2 regions of the Streptomyces sp. NPDC000151 genome follow, and region 2 is predicted to be linked to the other one. Evidence: riboswitches for the same ligand, from Rfam matches in the RefSeq annotation. Region 2 holds a riboswitch; the other holds the start of a gene.

Region 1 (3,386 bases), on a different contig from region 2:
TGGCTGGCCGCACAGCGCGCGGTCAACGGCCCCGGCGTCGCCTACCTGGCCCACGTCGTCGGCTTCCTGCTGGGCTTCCTGTACGCCTGGGTCCGCTACCACGTCCCGGCCGCTCCACCGCAGGCCGCGCCGGGCCTCCCCGGTAGGGTGGAGCCCACAGAACGGCCGACCGAGGGAGAGAGCCAACCGTGATCACTTCGATCGTGCTCATCAAGACCAGCGTGGACCAGATCCCGGAGATCGCCGAGAAGATCGCGGCGCTCGACGGCGTCAGCGAGGTCTACTCGGTCACCGGCGCGCACGACCTGATCGCGATGGTCCGGGTGGCCGAGCACGACGAACTGGCCGACGTCATCCCCGGCCGGATCAGCAAGGTCCCCGGCGTCGCCGCCACCGAGACCCACATCGCGTTCCGCACGTACTCCCAGCACGACCTGGAAGCGGCGTTCGCGATCGGACTGGACGCCTGAAACACCGCCCGCACGTCATCGCCGGACAGGCCGCAAAATCAAGCCCGTCCGGCGATTGAGGACACCGGCCGTAGGCCGGCCCGGCTCAGCCGCGGTCCGGGACGCAGCGCCCCTCCTCGGTCCGGTAGGACCACCGCGCGCCGTCCCGCACGAGCTCCTTCACCGCCGTGACGAACCGCTCCACGTGCTCGTCCGGCGTCCCGGCGCCGAAGCTCACCCGGATGGCGTTCAGCGACCGCTCCCCCGGCCTGGCGTCCGGCGCGCCGCACTCGCCCGGGTCCTGCGGGTCACTGCCCAGCAGCGTCCGCACGAGCGGGTGCGCGCAGAACAGCCCGTCCCGTACGCCGATACCGTACTCCGCGGACAGCGCGGCGGCGAAGTGCGAGCTGTTCCAGCCTTCCACGACGAACGACAGCACGCCCACCCGCGGCGCGTCGTCGCCGAACAGCGAGAGCACCTTCACCTCGGGCACCTCGGCGAGCCCGGCCCGCACCGTGCCGATCAGCTCCTGCTCCCGCGCGACCAGGTTGTCGAACCCGGCCTCGGTCAGCGCCTTGCACGCGGAGGCGATCGAGTACACCCCGATCACGTTCGGCGAACCGGCCTCGTGCCGGGCGGCCGTGGTGTGCCACTCCACCTGCACCCCGCCGTCCTCGCGCCGCGCGACCTTGCGGCTCGCGCCGCCGCCGGCCAGGTACGGCTCGGCGTCCTGCAGCCAGTCGGCGCGGCCGGCCAGCACGCCGGACCCGAAGGGCGCGTACAGCTTGTGGCCGGAGAAGGCCACCCAGTCCACGTCCAGCTCGGCGATGTCCACCGGGTGGTGCGGGGCCAGCTGCGCGGCGTCCAGCACGATGCGCGCGCCGTGCGCGTGCGCCGCGGCGGCCAGCTCGCGCACCGGCCACAGCTCACCGGTCACGTTCGACGCGCCGGTCACGCACACCAGCGCCGGGCCGTAGGGCTCGCGGTCCGCGAGCGCCTGCTCCAGCGTGTCGACCGCCTGCTGCGGGGTCCGCGGGGCGTTGAGGTACGTCACGCCGATGTCCGCCCGCTGCTCCCAGGGCAGCAGCGACGCGTGGTGCTCGGTCTCGAAGACGAACACCCGGGTGTGCGCGGGGAGCACGCCGGCCAGCAGGTTGAGCGAGTCGGTCGTCGAGCGGGTGAAGACGACCTGGTCCGCCTCCCGGCAGCCGAGGAACTCCGCGACCGTCTTCCGGCTGTTCTCGAAGAGGTCGGTGGAGAGCTGGGAGAGGTACCCGGCGCCGCGGTGCACGCTCCCGTAGTACGGCGCGTACGCGGCCACGTCGTCCCACACCCGCTGCAGGGCCGGGGCGCTGGCGGCGTAGTCCAGCGCGGCGTAGGTGACCTCGCCGCCGGTGACGAGCGGGACGCGCACGTCGCTGCCGAGGACGGGGAGCGGCGCGGCGGCGGTGCAGGCGGGCTCGGCGTCGGCGGTGTCGGCGGTGGCGAGGGCGGTTTCAGGGCGCACGGACATGGCGGAGTCTCCCGGGGATGCACGAGATGTGCGAAGTAGGCGAATGACACGCACAGGGCGTGGAAAGACCCGCGGGCGCACAGGTACCTCGGACAGAGGGGCGCCACAGGCGGGGTGTTGGGAAAAAGGGGCCTACAGGCCCTAGCGCATTCGCTGCATCACGGAAGAGCTCCCTCGATAACCAGGATCCCTGGCGAGGGATCCGCGCTTGCCGCCGGCCTTGCTGCCTGCGACCTGGTCATCACCCGGGGCACCCCGCCACGGACGGAGGGTTGCCGGACAGCAAGCCGGGGCCTAATCGCTGTCACTCGTGACCTGCCGAGAATCATGCCACATGATCGGAACGCCGCAAGGGGTGTCCGGGATGCGGACACCCCCTCGCGCCGCGGGACGTTACGCGTTCGAAGCAGCCACCCAGCGCTCCAACGTCGCCCGTGCCGCGCCCGAGTCGATCGACTCCGCCGCCTTCGCCATCCCCGCCGCGATCTGCTCGTTCAGCGGCGCGTCCGTCGGGGCCAGTGCCACCAGCGCCGCAGCGGAGTTCAGCAGGACCGCGTCCCGTACCGGACCCGGCTCGCCGGCCAGCAGGCGGCGGGCGACGTCCGCGTTGTACGAGGCGTCCGCGCCGCGCAGCGCGTCCACCGGCACCAGCTCGATGCCGACGTCGCGCGGGTCGAAGGACACCTCGCGCACGGTGCCGTCCCGGACCACCCACACCGTGGAGGTGGCCGTGGTCGTCAGCTCGTCCAGGCCGTCGTCGCCGCGGAAGACCAGCGCGGAGGAGCCGCGCTCGGCGAGCACGCCGGCCAGGATGGGCGCCATCCGGGCATCGGCCACGCCGGTGGCCTGGGCCGTGACCTTGGCCGGGTTGGTGAGCGGACCGAGCACGTTGAAGGTCGTGCGGATGCCCAGCTGGCTGCGGGCGGGTGCGACGTGCCGCAGCGAGGGGTGGAACTTCACCGCGAAACAGAAGGTGATGCCTGCTTCCTCGGCGACCTCCACCACCCGGCGCGGCGACAGGTCCAGGTTCACGCCGAGCTTCTCCAGGACGTCGGAGGCTCCGCTCGCGGAGGACGCGGCGCGGTTGCCGTGCTTGACGACCTTCGCACCCGTGCCGGCCACCACGATCGAGGACATCGTGGAGATGTTCACGGTCTTGGCGCCGTCGCCGCCGGTGCCGACGATGTCCACGCTGGGGCCCGGCACCTCGATGAGGTTGGCGTGCCGGTACATCGCGCTGACCAGCCCGGAGATCTCCGCGACCGTCTCGCCCTTGGCGCGCAGCGCCACCGCGAAGCCGGCGATCTGCGCGTCGCTGGCCTCGCCGCGCATGATCCGGTCCATCGCCCACTCGGTGGAGTCGGCGGAGAGGTCACTGCCTTCGAGGAGGGCGTTCAGCACGCCCGGCCAGGTGCGGGCCGCCA
Region 2 (3,386 bases):
GCGGGACGAAGCCGCCCTCCGCACCGCGGTCGAACTGGGTGAGCCGGGGCCGTACGAGGTGCCCGCGTGCCAGCCGCAGCTGGGCGGTGCGGTAGATGGCCGCTGCCATCCGGCCGAGCGCCTGCCCGTCCTGGTGCCGGTGCTTGCGCACGCCCACGTCGACCTGCGCCAGCGCGTCCAGGCCGACCGTGTGCAGCGCGTCGACCAGCAGGCCCAGTTCGACGCCGTACCCGACGGGGAAGGGCAGCCGCTCCAGCAGCGAACGGCGGGCCGCGTACTCGCCGCCCAGCGGCTGGACGAAACCGGCCAGCTGCGGCCAGTGCAGATTGAGCAGCGGGCGGGCCACCAGCTCGGTGACCCGTCCTCCCTGGCCCCCCTTGGGGCCGCCGGCGCCCTCGCCCAGCGGCCGGTCGTACATCGCCTTCACGAACTGCACCCGCGGCTCGGTCAGCAGCGGCCCGACGATCCCGGACACGAAGTCGGCGGAGAACTCGCGCAGGTCGGCGTCGACGAAGCAGACGATGTCGCCGCTGGTGGCCAGCAGCGAGCGCCACAGCACCTCGCCCTTGCCGGGCACCGTCGCCAGCCGGGGCAGGATCGCGTCGCGGTGCACGACCCGGGCGCCCGCGGCGGCCGCGACCTCGGCCGTGCGGTCGGTGGAGCCGGAGTCCACCACGACCAGCTCGTCGACCAGCGGCACCGCGGCGGACATCAGGTCGCGGCGGATGATCTCCACGATCGTGCCGACCGTGGCTTCCTCGTCGAGCGCCGGCAGCACTACGCTGACCGTCTGCCCCGTACGGCTCTTCGCTGCCAGCAGCTGGTCGAGCGATCGGTCGGCGGCTGACCATGAGCGGCCGGCCAGCCAGCGCTCCACCTCTTCCAGCACGAATCCGTCTCCTTCTGCTACGCGCGTGAGCCATCTTGCTACGCGGTGTGAGCCATCTCGCGGTTCGGACGGCTATCTCAACCGTCCACCCCTTCGGTTACAGTCTTGAACAACGCGGATGACCACCGCATGCCGGGGTCACCGCTGAACAAACGCCTGTGTTTCGTACACAGGCCATACCGCTCATCCAGAGGGGCAGAGGGATACGGCCCGTTGAAGCCCCGGCAACCCTCCAGCCGGTCTTGCCGCCAGGACGCTGATGTCCGCCGCGCGAGGCTCCCGGCTAGGGAAGGTGCCAAATCCGTCTCACGGCGAAGTGCGTCGTGAGGAAGATGAGGAGAAAGGGCCTCGCCTCCATGGCTGTGCAAGCTTCCGAAAGCACCACTTCCGCCGTCACCCTCGGTCCCGCCGCCGCGCTGTCCTGCCGCGAGTGCGGTACGCGCTTCCCGCTCGGTCCGATCTTCGCGTGCCAGGAATGTTTCGGGCCGCTCGAAGTGGCCTACGACCTGCCGAGCGGCGACCCCGAGGGCCTGAGGAAGCAGATCGAGGCCGGTCCGAACAACATCTGGCGGTACGCGCCGCTGCTGCCCGTCCCCGCCGACGTGGCCGACAAGCCCAACCTCAACCCGGGCTTCACCAAGCTGGTCAAGGCCGACCGCCTCGCCGCCGAGCTCGGCGTCACCGGCGGGCTGTACGTGAAGGACGACTCGGGCAACCCGACGCACTCCTTCAAGGACCGCGTCGTGGCGATCGCCGTCGAGGCGGCCCGCGCCTTCGGCTTCACCACCCTGTCCTGCTCCTCCACGGGCAACCTGGCCGGCGCGGTCGGCGCCGCGGCGCGCCGGGCGGGCTTCCGCTCCTGCGTGTTCATCCCGCACGACCTGGAGGCCGGCAAGGTCGTCATGGCCGCGGTCTACGGTGGCGACCTGGTCGGCATCGAGGGCAACTACGACGACGTCAACCGCTTCTGCTCCGAGCTCATCGGCGACCCGCTGGGCGAGGGCTGGGGCTTCGTGAACGTCAACCTCCGCCCGTACTACGGCGAGGGCTCCAAGACGCTCGCGTACGAGATCTGCGAGCAGCTCGGCTGGGAGCTCCCGGACCAGCTGGTCATCCCGATCGCCTCGGGCTCGCAGCTCACGAAGATCGACAAGGGTCTGAAGGAGCTCATCGCGCTGGGCCTGGTCGAGGACAAGCCGTACAAGATCTTCGGTGCCCAGGCCGAGGGCTGCTCGCCGGTCTCGACGGCCTTCAAGGCCGGCCACGACGTCGTACGCCCGCAGAAGCCGAACACCATCGCCAAGTCGCTGGCGATCGGCAACCCGGCGGACGGCCCGTACGTGCTCGACATCGCCCGCCGCACCGGCGGCGCGGTGGAGGACGTCAATGACGAGCAGGTCGTGGACGCGATCAAGCTGCTGGCCCGCACGGAGGGCATCTTCGCGGAGACCGCGGGCGGCGTGACCGTCGGCGTCACCAAGAAGCTCATCGAGAACGGGCAGATCGACCCGGCGAAGTCCCTCGTCGTCCTCAACACCGGCGACGGGCTCAAGACGCTGGACGCCGTGGCGCCGACCACCGGCCCGACCGCGACCATCCGCCCGAGCCTGGACGCGTTCCGCGAGGCCGGCCTCGACAAGTAGTGGGGTTCCGGCGGGCCCGTCGGCGGGCCCGCGCCGCCTCCCCGCTCCGCCGCGCCGCGGAGCCTTTGTACTCGTTTTCCCGGAACCTGGAAGGTAGAAGAACCCCATGAGCGTGAGCGTCCGCATCCCCACCATTCTCCGCACCTACACCGACGGCAAGGCCGAGGTCTCCGCCGAGGGCGCGAACCTCTCCGAGGTCATCGCGGACCTGGAGAAGAACCACACCGGCATCGCGGCCCGCGTCCTGGACGACACCGGCAAGCTGCGCCGCTTCGTGAACGTCTACGTCAACGACGACGACGTGCGCTTCGAGCAGGGGCTGGAGACGCCGACTCCGGACGGCGCCGGCGTTTCGATCATCCCCGCGGTGGCCGGCGGCTGCTGAAAAGCCTCTCGTCGCCCGGCGCACGCCCCTTTGTGCGCCCCGTGTGCGCCCCCTGTGCACCGTCTCGTGGGTGACGGCATACGACTCCTGGAATCGCCCCGTCCGCAGCGAAAGCGGACGGGGCGATTCCATGTCGTTAAAGGCGATACAGTTGAGGTGAATCCTCTTCGCGCGCGTGCCTGACGCATATGAGAACGCGACAAGATGTGCCCAAACTGTGTGCGCATTTTGTCGTGTTGATGAGCTATGCCCGGCCCGGCTTGCCCAGAATTATTGAGACTTCGCCGTAAATCGGCGAATGGTCGTGGGCAGAATTCTCGTCCGATTGACCTGTTGCGCTGGGCATCGGTGCAGATACATTCAGCGGCGGTCGACGCGTTCCGGCGCACACCCTCCTTGGGGGTGAGGTCTGACCCGGGTCCGCGGAGTGCGGTCCTGCGCAAGGGCCAGCAATAGGGGAGTTAGGAAT

What was found. Region 2 has a riboswitch for S-adenosylmethionine ahead of thrC (threonine synthase). Riboswitches for the same ligand answer to the same signal wherever they lie in the genome.
Region 1: another riboswitch for S-adenosylmethionine. It lies ahead of ABT381_RS16805 (aminotransferase class V-fold PLP-dependent enzyme); the one in region 2 lies ahead of thrC (threonine synthase).

Annotation. Positions count from the first base shown of each region.
Region 1 is NZ_JBEPFC010000051.1:29,412-32,797, forward strand. It holds gene ABT381_RS16795 (rhomboid family intramembrane serine protease) at 1-192, shown strand, start outside; gene ABT381_RS16800 (Lrp/AsnC family transcriptional regulator) at 189-470, shown strand; gene ABT381_RS16805 (aminotransferase class V-fold PLP-dependent enzyme) at 556-1,962, opposite strand; SAM riboswitch class IV at 2,162-2,278, opposite strand; gene trpD (anthranilate phosphoribosyltransferase) at 2,356-3,386, opposite strand, start outside.
Region 2 is NZ_JBEPFC010000017.1:51,320-54,705, forward strand. It holds gene ABT381_RS08340 (glucosyl-3-phosphoglycerate synthase) at 1-889, opposite strand, end outside; SAM riboswitch class I at 1,070-1,228, shown strand; gene thrC (threonine synthase) at 1,246-2,532, shown strand; gene ABT381_RS08350 (MoaD/ThiS family protein) at 2,639-2,917, shown strand; partial or broken gene ABT381_RS08355 (cold-shock protein) at 3,385-3,386, shown strand, end outside.